3 regions of the Paraburkholderia sp. IW21 genome follow, and region 2 is predicted to be linked to each of the others. Evidence: riboswitches for the same ligand, from Rfam matches in the RefSeq annotation. Region 2 holds a riboswitch; each other region holds the start of a gene.
What was found. A riboswitch is a leader RNA that binds a small molecule or an ion and turns the genes downstream of it on or off. The one in region 2 is predicted to bind cobalamin.

Region 1 (3,270 bases), on a different contig from region 2:
TGCAGCATTTCAGCCCGCGCGTTCAGCACCGACAGCACTTCGTCGAGCGGCAGGTATTCGTACTTCAGCACCGTGTTCAGTTCGTCGAGGATCACCATCTGATAGTCGCCGCTTTCGATCATCCGGCGTGCTTCGGTCCAGCCTTTGCGCGCGGTGGCGATGTCGGCGTCGCGATTCTGCGTGTTCCAGGTGTAGCCGTCACCCATCGTGACGAAGTCGCAATTGGCGATCGCACCGAGGAAGTCGCGCTCCGAGGTATGCAGCGCGCCTTTGATGAATTGCACGACGCCGAGGCGCATACCGTGCCCAAGCACGCGCACAGCCATGCCGAAGGCTGCGGTGGTCTTGCCTTTGCCGGTGCCGGTGTTGACGATCAGAAGTCCTTTTTCAACGGTGGCGCCGGCCTGCTTTTTCTCGTGACCTTCGCGCCGGCGCTCGGTCATGCGTTGATGCGATTCGGGGTCGGTCTTCATGGAAGGTCCTGTTTTTGGGTATCGTTGTTTGTATGTTCGTGGGCGGGTGAAGCAGTCGTCGATGCGATCGCGACTGTGACGCCGTTGTGTACGGTTTTGCGCACGAGTAGCCGTGCATTGGGCGTTTCGAACGCGACTGACGCATGGGCCGCACCGGGTGCGTCGGCTGCGTCGGATTCGGTCGCCGCGGCGAGTAAGGCGCACGGCTCGCAGACGCCGTCTACGCCGAGATATTCACGAGCGGCCGCGGACGGGTCGTCCACGGGCGTCGCCGCAATCCGCTCGCGGCTGAACAGTTTCAGCGGCAACGCGTGACGTGCGCAGAATTCGAGCAAACCTGCTTCGTGAGCTTTGGTGTCGACCGAGGCAATCGTGCTGATTGCGTTGAATGCATACGCGCCGAGCGCGGCGCGCACAGCGGCTTCGATCTGCTCGACAGAACTGTGCAAGCGACAGCCGATGCCCACGGTCAGCGTTTTCATGGCTCGTCCGAAGCGTCCGAAGCATCAGAAGCGTCCGCCGCCGCCGAGTTAGCCGCTTGCGCCCCTCCCACCGCGCCAGCCTCACCAGTATTCGCAGCGGCCCGCGCGAGTGCCAGCGACGCCACTCCGCCGATCACCACGATCGCCGGGGAGCCGAGTCGGGCGCGTGAGACCGCTTCCGCGAACGCGCCGAGTCGCGCGAGCACGTGCCGTTGCTCAGGACGAGTCGCGGATTCAATCGCGGCACACGGCGTGTCGGCGCTCATGCCGGCCGCGAGCAACGCGCCGGCGATATCGTTCAGCCGCCGCATGCCCATATAAATCACCAGCGTCATGCGCGTGGCGACGAGTGCGGCCCAGTCCGGCTCGCCGCTGCCGGCGCCGTGGCCCGTGACGAACACCACGCCTTGCGTGTGATCGCGATGCGTGACCGGAATGCCGATCGCCGCGGGCGCCCCGATCCCCGCCGTGATGCCGTTGATCACGTCCACCTCGATGCCCGCTGCATGCAGCGCCTGCTGTTCTTCGCCGCCGCGGCCAAACACGAACGGATCGCCGCCTTTCAAACGCGCGACGCTGCGCCCGGCCTGCACGTGTTCGAGCATCTGCGCGACGATGCCGGCCTGCGGCGTCGACGGATGCCCACCCCGTTTGCCGACGTACACGACCAGCGCGTCGGCGCGCGCGAACTGCAGTACGTCGGGGTTCACCAGATCGTCGACCAGCACCACGTCGGCTTGCGCCAAGGCGCGAATCGCCTTGAGGGTCATCAGTTCGACGTCGCCGGGGCCGGCGCCGATCAGCCAGGCGCGGCTCATTGCGGCATGCATGGCGTGCGCCATGTCGTGACAAGCGGGAAAAGGCGGAGCGGCAATGCGCTCCAGATGGCGGAAATCGAGGTCATGCGGTGCTACGAGAATTACGCACGACGATAAACGCCACTCGCGCGTTTCCCATAGGGAAACGCAAACAGCGGCGCCACGTCGTGCTTCAGCGCCTTCACATCCGTCCCTCGCGGATTCCGGCGGCCGGCAGCGTGACGTTCGCCGCCTCCGCGTCTGGCCGGTATCCGGGCTGGCGGCCTCATGCGTTTTGCCTTCCCGTCGGATTCCTCAGACAGTGGCATCAAAAACGCATGCGCGATGCGAAAGCACCGCAGGTCGCTTACCGTTGCGGGGACAGCACAGGTTGAGCGCAGCGAGCGCGGCCTGTTTCCCGTTTAACTGCACATGCGAACGCATGTGCGGGCACCAAACGCGCGCATACGATAGCACACCACAGGCGGCGCCGGCACTGCGGAAAGGCCCTGCCGAGGCCCGCTGCCGAGGCCCGCGTTTTCTTGACGGCGCGGGGCCGCGGGCCTACACTCGCACGCACTTTGGTGCTCGTGTGCGCGCTCGTGCGCATGCAGTTAAACGGGAAACAGGGTGCCCGCCTGCCATGGATAGGGTCAACCTGTGCTGCCCCCGCAACGGTAAGCGAAAAGCGGTTCCAGGTTGATTGCCTGGCGCCGCGGAGCCGGCTTCGATGTCCACGCGCAAGGCCGCGTAGGCATATACCCACTGGGCGAGAAACCACTCGCTCGGGAAGGGGAAGCGGCGCTTTCGCCAGCCCGGATACCGGCCAGAATACGAAGAACGAACGCCGCGGGGATGCGGCGCTGCGTTCATGATCTCATTCGCGTTTTCTGTTTTTCTGTTGCCTGGGTAACGCCGTTGTTCATCCCCGTGTTTTGTTATCGTCCGTGCTTTCAGGGCATCAGCCCCGTTGGCTTGACCGATACAGACAAACGCGCCGGCGTGCACGTGCAACTCCTACGGATGGACCTCACGATGCAAACTCAAATGCGCAAGATCCCCGTCACCATCGTCACGGGCTTTCTCGGCAGCGGCAAGACCACACTGTTGCGGCACATTCTTCAGCATGCGGGCGGCAAGCGCATCGCGGTGATCGTCAACGAGTTCGGTGAACTCGGCATCGACGGGGAAATCCTCAAGGGTTGCGGGATCGGCTGCGATGAAAACGGCGTCGAGACTGAAGGCCAACTGTATGAACTCGCGAACGGCTGCCTCTGCTGTACCGTGCAGGAAGAATTTTTCCCGGTGATGGAAAAACTGGTGGAGCGCCGCGAGCAGATCGATCACGTGCTGATCGAAACCTCGGGTCTCGCGTTGCCGAAGCCGCTGGTGCAGGCGTTCAACTGGCCGCAGATCAAGAATAGCTTTACCGTCGACGCGGTAGTCACCGTGGTGGACGGTCCCGCCGTGGCGAGTGGCCAGTTCGCCGACAATCCACTTGCCGTGGATGCGCAACGC
Region 2 (3,270 bases):
TGTGATGTTGTAGCGCGCCGACAGATTCACCACGCCGTAGCCGCCCAGCTTGCCGCTGCTATCGTCGCGCGCGCCGCTCAATATCCACTCGCCGCCGACACGCCAACCGGCGATGCTGCGATTCACCGCCAGCGACGCGAAGCGCCGCGCACGCCGCACGAGGTCGGTATCGCTATCGAGGTCGACGGGATTTTGCAGCGTTATCGATGCGCGCACATCCGTCTTGCCCACGTGACCGCTCCACGATCCTTCGAGTCCCTGCACCTTCGCATGGCCGACGTTCTCTGCCAGATAGATGCCTGGCGTGACCTGCGGGTAGTCGATCAGATTCGAATAGCGCGTCTGGAACGCGCTCAGGCGCATCACGCCAAGCGCATTCGACGCGTACTGCAACGCTGCTTCGATCGAGTGGCTGCGCTCCGGCTGGATCGACGGATTGCCGCTGATCGGATAGTACAGATCGTCGAAGCTCGGCGCGCGGAACGAATCCGAATAGCTTGCAGTCGCCTTCCAATGCTCGGTGATGTCGAAACCGTAGCCGAGATAGTAACTGTTCGCCCCGCCGAAATCGGAATACTGATCGCGCCGCACGTTGGCCTGAATCTGGTTGCGCCCAAAGCGTCCTGTATAGCCGACAAAGCCCGAATCCACATGCCGGCCAGGCGCCGCGAACGTATCCGAGTCGAGGCTCTGATCGAGATGCTCGTAGCCGACCTGCAGCTTCTGTTGCGCGGCGAGCGCGAAATCGTTCTGCCAGGTGTACTGGCGATTGTCGGTATCGAAGCGGCCGTTGTAGATGCCGTTGGTATTCGACACGCTACGGTCGTCGCCTTCGGAGACGACGAAATGCGTGGTCCACCAGTCGGTCAGCTTGCCGTTCGCGAACGCCGACACCTGGCGCACCTTGCTATACAGGTTGTTCAGATCGGCCGGCACGCCGTACGCATTGTCGTAGCTGTTATTGCCGTTCGACTGGAAATACGTGACGCCTGCGTCCCACTTGTCGTTAAATTTGTGGCGCAGCGAAGCCGAGATACTTTCGTTCAGATAGCCGTTCGCGTTCGGATTCGCGTTAGGGGCCTGCGCAGGATTGAGCGACGAAAAACCGTCGTCTTTCGAGCGCGCGAGCGAGATGCTGAAGGTCGTCTTGCCGTCCTTATCCAAGGCGCCGTTCACGCCGGCCTGTTGCGTCTGCGTGTGATAGCTGCCGTAGCCCACCGAAAAATTGAAACGTGGCGGATGGTCGCCGCCAGCTTTGGTGAACACCTGTACCACGCCGCCGATTGCGCCCGAGCCGTACAGTGCCGACACGTTACCGTTCACGACTTCGACGTGATCGATCTGGTCGAGCGGAATCTGCGCGAGTTGCGGCGCGCCCAGACTCACCGAGTCGACTCGCACGCCATCGATCAGCAACAGCGATTGCGTCGACGACGCGCCACGCAGAAACAGGCTGGCAGTGGAACCCGGGCCACCCGTGCGCGAGATCTGCGCGCCGGGAGCGAGTTGCAGCAGACCGGGCAAATCGGTCGCGGCCGAATCGGCGATGTCCTGCTGATCGAATAGCGTGGTCGGCGGGATCGCCTCAGCGAGCGGTTGCGGCCCGCGCTCCGCGGTCACGACTACGGGCGACAACACCGTGGGCGATAGACCGGCAGCCCCCGTCTCGGCAGAAGAAGATGATGATGAAGACGAAGAAGACGATGAAGCCGCAGCCTGAGCGTGCACGACGAGCGGCAGACCCGCAAAGGCGAGCAACGCCGCGCGAGCGATGGGGGACAGCATGGGATGACATTCCTGTGGATAGCGTGCTCGCCCCGCTTCCCCGCAGGCCGATGCGTAACAAGGCGTCAGCGCGCTTTAACGTTTGCGCGGAGACAACCCTCTCCCTCTGGCCGGTATCCGGGCTGGCGACATATCGATCCCACCTTCCCACGCGTGACGCGCAGTGGCACACTCGCATGTTCAGCGTCGAACACACAATCAGGACCGACCTGCACGACGAATGCGGTCGCTTACCGTTGCGGGGGCAGCGCAGGTTCGCGCGTTCAGGCGAACGCCGCGCCCTGCTTCCCGTTTAACTGCGCGCACTGTTGAAAGCGCGCGCGGGCACCAAAGTGCGGCCAGTTTAGAAGCGGCCTTCGGACCCGTCAAGAACGGTCGAACCCTGCCCGATCTGTTCTGTTAAGGGCAGGTTATTGTCCGATGCGCGAGGTGTTTTTCGTCATAGGGTCGATAAAAGCCTGCACAAAGCGATGTTGTTACGTCTCGAAACGAGACAATTGTCGGAACCTGCGACATTCCGCGCTAAAATGCAATGTCTTTAGAGGACGCAGCAGATGCTCACCGAACTCGAAACACTTTCACAAAATATCGGCAAGCTGATCGCGATCAGCCAACGCCACAATGACGCGCGACTCGCGCTCGAAGAGCAGCTCGCCCAAACGCGCGCCGAAGCAGAGGCCACGCGTACCGACCTCGCGTTGATGCGCGAGGAGCGCGATGCGCTGCAAGCGGAACGTGATGCGCTGTCGGCAAAGATCGACGACGCTCAGGTCCGCCTGAATGCGATTCTCGAAAAGCTGCCGCGGGGCCGCGGGCAGAGCGAGCCGGACAATCAGCTCGATCTGCTCGAGGCCGCACCGCACGAGGTCGAAGCGGAGCGCGACGTCACCCGCCATGGAGAAAATGCATGACCACCAAGCAGATCGAAGTATCGATTCTCGGCGCACCGTATCGTCTCGCCTGCTCGGCCGAAACTGAAGGCGCGCTGCTTGAAGCGGTGGCACGCGTCGACGCCGAAATGTCGAAGATCCGCAATAACAGCAACGTACGCGGCACGGATCGCATTGCCGTCATGGCTGCGCTGTCGCTGGCATCGGAACTGCTTAAGCTGCAAACGAGCGTGAGACACGGAGAAGCATTTCCCGCCGAGGAAATCCGGCGTACAATGCATCAAATGAACGAACAACTGGGTACTGTGATTCAGCAGTACAGCATGCAGTAAATATCGAAAGGCCGGTCCTGAGACCGGCTGCGGATTCAAGCGAAATGCATGAGCGAAAACTCAGCAAACGTTTGGTTCACTCGGTGGGTTTCATCGTTTCAGCTTCATCGGTTTAGCTTCCCTGCCTGGTTCGCCAAGGTCATATATTCCTTGAACCAATGCCATGTGCACGGTTGTGGAAATTTGTAGCACGGGTGTGCGCGTCACTCTGTCTGATGTACCCGAAGTGCTGCTAACTGCGACCAATTCTGAACCCCCGGTTC
Region 3 (3,270 bases), on a different contig from region 2:
GACCCAGTTGCGGCCCATCGCTGTCTGCGTGGTGTCATAGGGCTTCGAAAGATACGTGCGCTTAAAGACAAGTGGAAGCGTGTCGCCGCTCGCGAAGTCAGGCTCGGAAAGCATGACAATGCCCTTTGCCGGCAACACCGGGTCCGCGACGGGGCAGGAGTCGTCGGACTGAGGCGGGACCGGTACGCCGCCGCAATAGTCGGCTATCCAATCCGAGGCATTAGGACAGTTGTAGTAATTCAATGCGTTATAGGGATCGTCCGGGCCCGTCGACATAGGCGAAGTGCCCGCGACCTGGATAGCGCAGGTCGGGGTCCCGGGAATCCCGAGAGATTTCTGGTAGGTCTGCATGCATTGCATGTAATCTGCCGCGTTGGCGCCAAACGCGACCATGAGCAGCATGAATGCGGCGAGCAGGCGTGCCGTTATTCCCGTTGGTCTCTCATCAAGTCTTTTGTTTTTCATAGTCATCCTTATTGGTTGTACTTGTTTGAAGCCCAAGCACTCTATAAAGAAGACTCGATAGTGGAAATCCGACAAATCCTAAACTTGTGACTTCCCTGGCCTCTCGCAACAGACGCTTGCGACGCCAGCCAGAACAAGCCGTAAGACGTCACGAAAGAACATGCAGGCCATGGACACGCAATAACGGCGACAACAAGAAAAGCAGACGCAGAAAAGCCCTCGCGACTAGTCCGGCCACGAGATATTCCTGCGCGAAGGTAGAGGGAAGCTGAGAGGCCGCATCGGGCCGACAAGGAAGAAGGGGACTGGGCGTCCCCATGAAAACCGAGCTATGCGTGACCTAGCCGTTCAAGCGAACGCTCCAAAGTTATCCCCAGTTTTTGTCCATAAGCCTGTGGATAACATTCTGGCAAGCACGCCAAGTACCTGATGTCTTTGGCTTCTCTGGCGCTGCACGTCCGCGCGACCGCGACCGCCCTCGCGGTCGCGCCTCTCGATCAAAGGTAAGCAGACTTCGCCGCGCTGCGACTCGCGGGAATCAACAGCTTGCTCCGCTCGACCATTGCGCCAAACAGCAACCCGATGGTCGTCCACATAATCACTTGCATCCCAATTGCCGCCACGCGAAACTTCCACAACAGCGTCGCCGGGAAACCTGCCGGCACTTCGTTGATTGTCGGCATCGACAACTGCACAGCAGCAATGATCACGATGAACACCAGGCCCGCCACAATCGATCCGTTCCACGCGCCCAGCTTCAGCGCCGCGCGGCGCCGCACCTTCAGCGAAAACACCAACGCCGTCAGCGAGATCGCGATCATCAGGAAGAACAAGCCGGTCCTGGTCCCGATCGTCCCGGGGTCGCCCACTGACGGAGGATTCGCCGGATACTTGATGCTCGGAACGATCACCAGCGCGACAAACGCGCCGAGCGCCAACCATGCGGACAACGCGCGTGCACTCAATGCGCCGACGCGGCCATATGCATACGCGAACACCAGCGAAAACAACCCACCGAATGCGGCGCCATATGCCACGACGCCAGTCAACAGGCCCAAGCCCGCTTGCGTGCCGCGGCTTACGAGTTCCTCTTCATGCCCGTGTTCGTGTGCATCGGCGCCCGCGGCCTCGGTCTTTTCCTCGAAGGAAATCGCCTGACTGACCTGCGGCTCGCCCACCACTCGGGCAAAGCCGAACGTGAGGAGTCCCGCGGCGATGCCTGCAAGCATCCCGCGCACCAACAACTTACCAACCATGGTCGACTCCGTTAGTGGCAGGGAAAGCCGAGCAGATGGCGGCCGTCGTGCACGAATTCATGCACGTACATGCCGGGAATCAGTGACGTGGCACCCTGTTCCGCACCAACGAAATAAAGCGCGAGCAACAGCAGCAAGCCGCCGAACACGACCCAGGGCAACAACTCACGCAGTGGAATCGGCGTGGGTTGAGCGGCGGGCAGAGTCGCGGAATCGAAAACAGCGTGGGTCATACGGGACATCTCCTGGGGGTAACGCGCCCCAATAGTCGATTGAAAAGGAATAGTGCGAAGCTCAGGTCTGGCTTTCGGCTGTGAATACCGAATACAGTGGCGCGACCGCGCCGGGTTCTCACCGGCTTCCGTGCTTCGCAGTGCCGCTATTCTACGCGCTAAACTTTGCCTCTCGATAGCGCCAGGCATGGTCGCACGCCTCCCGCTTTAGTCTGGGCCTTCATGGAAATGAACTGAATGGACACACGGCTGTTACTGGTCAGCCACGCGTCGACCGCCGCAATGCGCGCAGGCCGTTTCCCCGCCGACGATCCACTCGACGCACGCGGCCTCGCCGAAGCCAGCGCGGCGCGAGCGCGTCTGTCGATTCCGGACGTCGTGGCGGTCTTCGTCAGCCCAGCCGTATGCGCGCGCGAGACGGCGTCGGCCTTAGGTCTCGTCGCAACCGTCCACAAGGGACTGGCGGACAGGGATTACGGTCGATGGCATGGCCGGCGTCTCGCTGATCTCGCCGTCGAAGCGCCGCAAGATCTCGCTGCATGGACGCACGATCCCGACGCGGCCGCACCCGACGGCGAGTCATTCAGTCAACTCGTCAAGCGGGTAGGACAATGGCTCGATGCAATGAGCGAAGAAATCAGCAGGCTAACGGGCGATGCTGCGTTAAGCGACGCAATGGGCGGTGCAATGGATGCGGCGCCAAGCAAAGCAACGAGCGGCGCGCCGCGCAATAGGCGAGATGTGGTCACCGTCACGCACGCGCCGGTGATCCGGGCAGCGATCGTTCATGCGCTCGGGGCGTCGCCCGCCGTCTTTCCACGCATCGAAGTCGCGCCGCTCTCGGTCGTCGAGTTGCGATGCGCGCGACGCGGCTGGACATGGTGGCCCGCCACTCAGTAACGGCTACGGCTGCGCGCATGGGGACAGCTTGGCCGCGTCGAAACTCCTCTTCCGCTCACTTGCCCGAGACAACCAGCCTCAGCTTGTTCGAACCAGAACGCGTCAAGGTGATATCGGTTCGCCTGGCACGCGTGCCTAGATAAAAGTGCTGACGTCCCGGCGAATTCTGATCGTGCGTCGCGTCCGGCAAACACGATGCGATATCCGCCGCGACGGCCTGCAGGGCGTCCGCATTCGAGCCGGCGTCGTTGTGCGGCGTCCACGTGCATTGGTAGCTGCCGTGGTTCGCTGAACATTGCGCGTCATCGCCGTAGGGTTGCGCGATGCCCCTCCCGTCATCCGGCGTCAGCGAGGCTAAACCGCCTGGCGCCGTCGCGACGATACGTTTGAGCGATGTGCATGGGCTGGGCGCATCG

Region 1: linked by a shared signal. The riboswitch ahead of cobA (uroporphyrinogen-III C-methyltransferase) and the one ahead of ACAX43_RS10595 (TonB-dependent receptor domain-containing protein) in region 2 are both predicted to bind cobalamin.
Region 3: linked by a shared signal. The riboswitch ahead of ACAX43_RS30915 (CbtB-domain containing protein) and the one ahead of ACAX43_RS10595 (TonB-dependent receptor domain-containing protein) in region 2 are both predicted to bind cobalamin.

The regions. Positions count from the first base shown of each region.
Region 1 is NZ_JBGGWA010000012.1:221,709-224,978, forward strand. It holds gene cobO (cob(I)yrinic acid a,c-diamide adenosyltransferase) at 1-473, opposite strand, end outside; gene ACAX43_RS26270 (cobalamin biosynthesis protein) at 470-955, opposite strand; gene cobA (uroporphyrinogen-III C-methyltransferase) at 952-1,773, opposite strand; cobalamin riboswitch at 1,998-2,225, opposite strand; cobalamin riboswitch at 2,318-2,598, shown strand; gene cobW (cobalamin biosynthesis protein CobW) at 2,788-3,270, shown strand, end outside.
Region 2 is NZ_JBGGWA010000004.1:33,724-36,993, forward strand. It holds gene ACAX43_RS10595 (TonB-dependent receptor domain-containing protein) at 1-1,785, opposite strand, end outside; cobalamin riboswitch at 1,876-2,132, opposite strand; gene ACAX43_RS10600 (ATPase) at 2,340-2,696, shown strand; gene ACAX43_RS10605 (cell division protein ZapA) at 2,693-3,007, shown strand; RNA gene ssrS (6S RNA) at 3,123-3,270, shown strand, end outside.
Region 3 is NZ_JBGGWA010000019.1:46,796-50,065, reverse strand. It holds gene ACAX43_RS30925 (DUF6531 domain-containing protein) at 1-465, opposite strand, end outside; gene ACAX43_RS30920 (CbtA family protein) at 963-1,721, opposite strand; gene ACAX43_RS30915 (CbtB-domain containing protein) at 1,733-1,954, opposite strand; cobalamin riboswitch at 1,997-2,135, opposite strand; gene ACAX43_RS30910 (histidine phosphatase family protein) at 2,192-2,854, shown strand; gene ACAX43_RS30905 (hypothetical protein) at 2,910-3,270, opposite strand, start outside.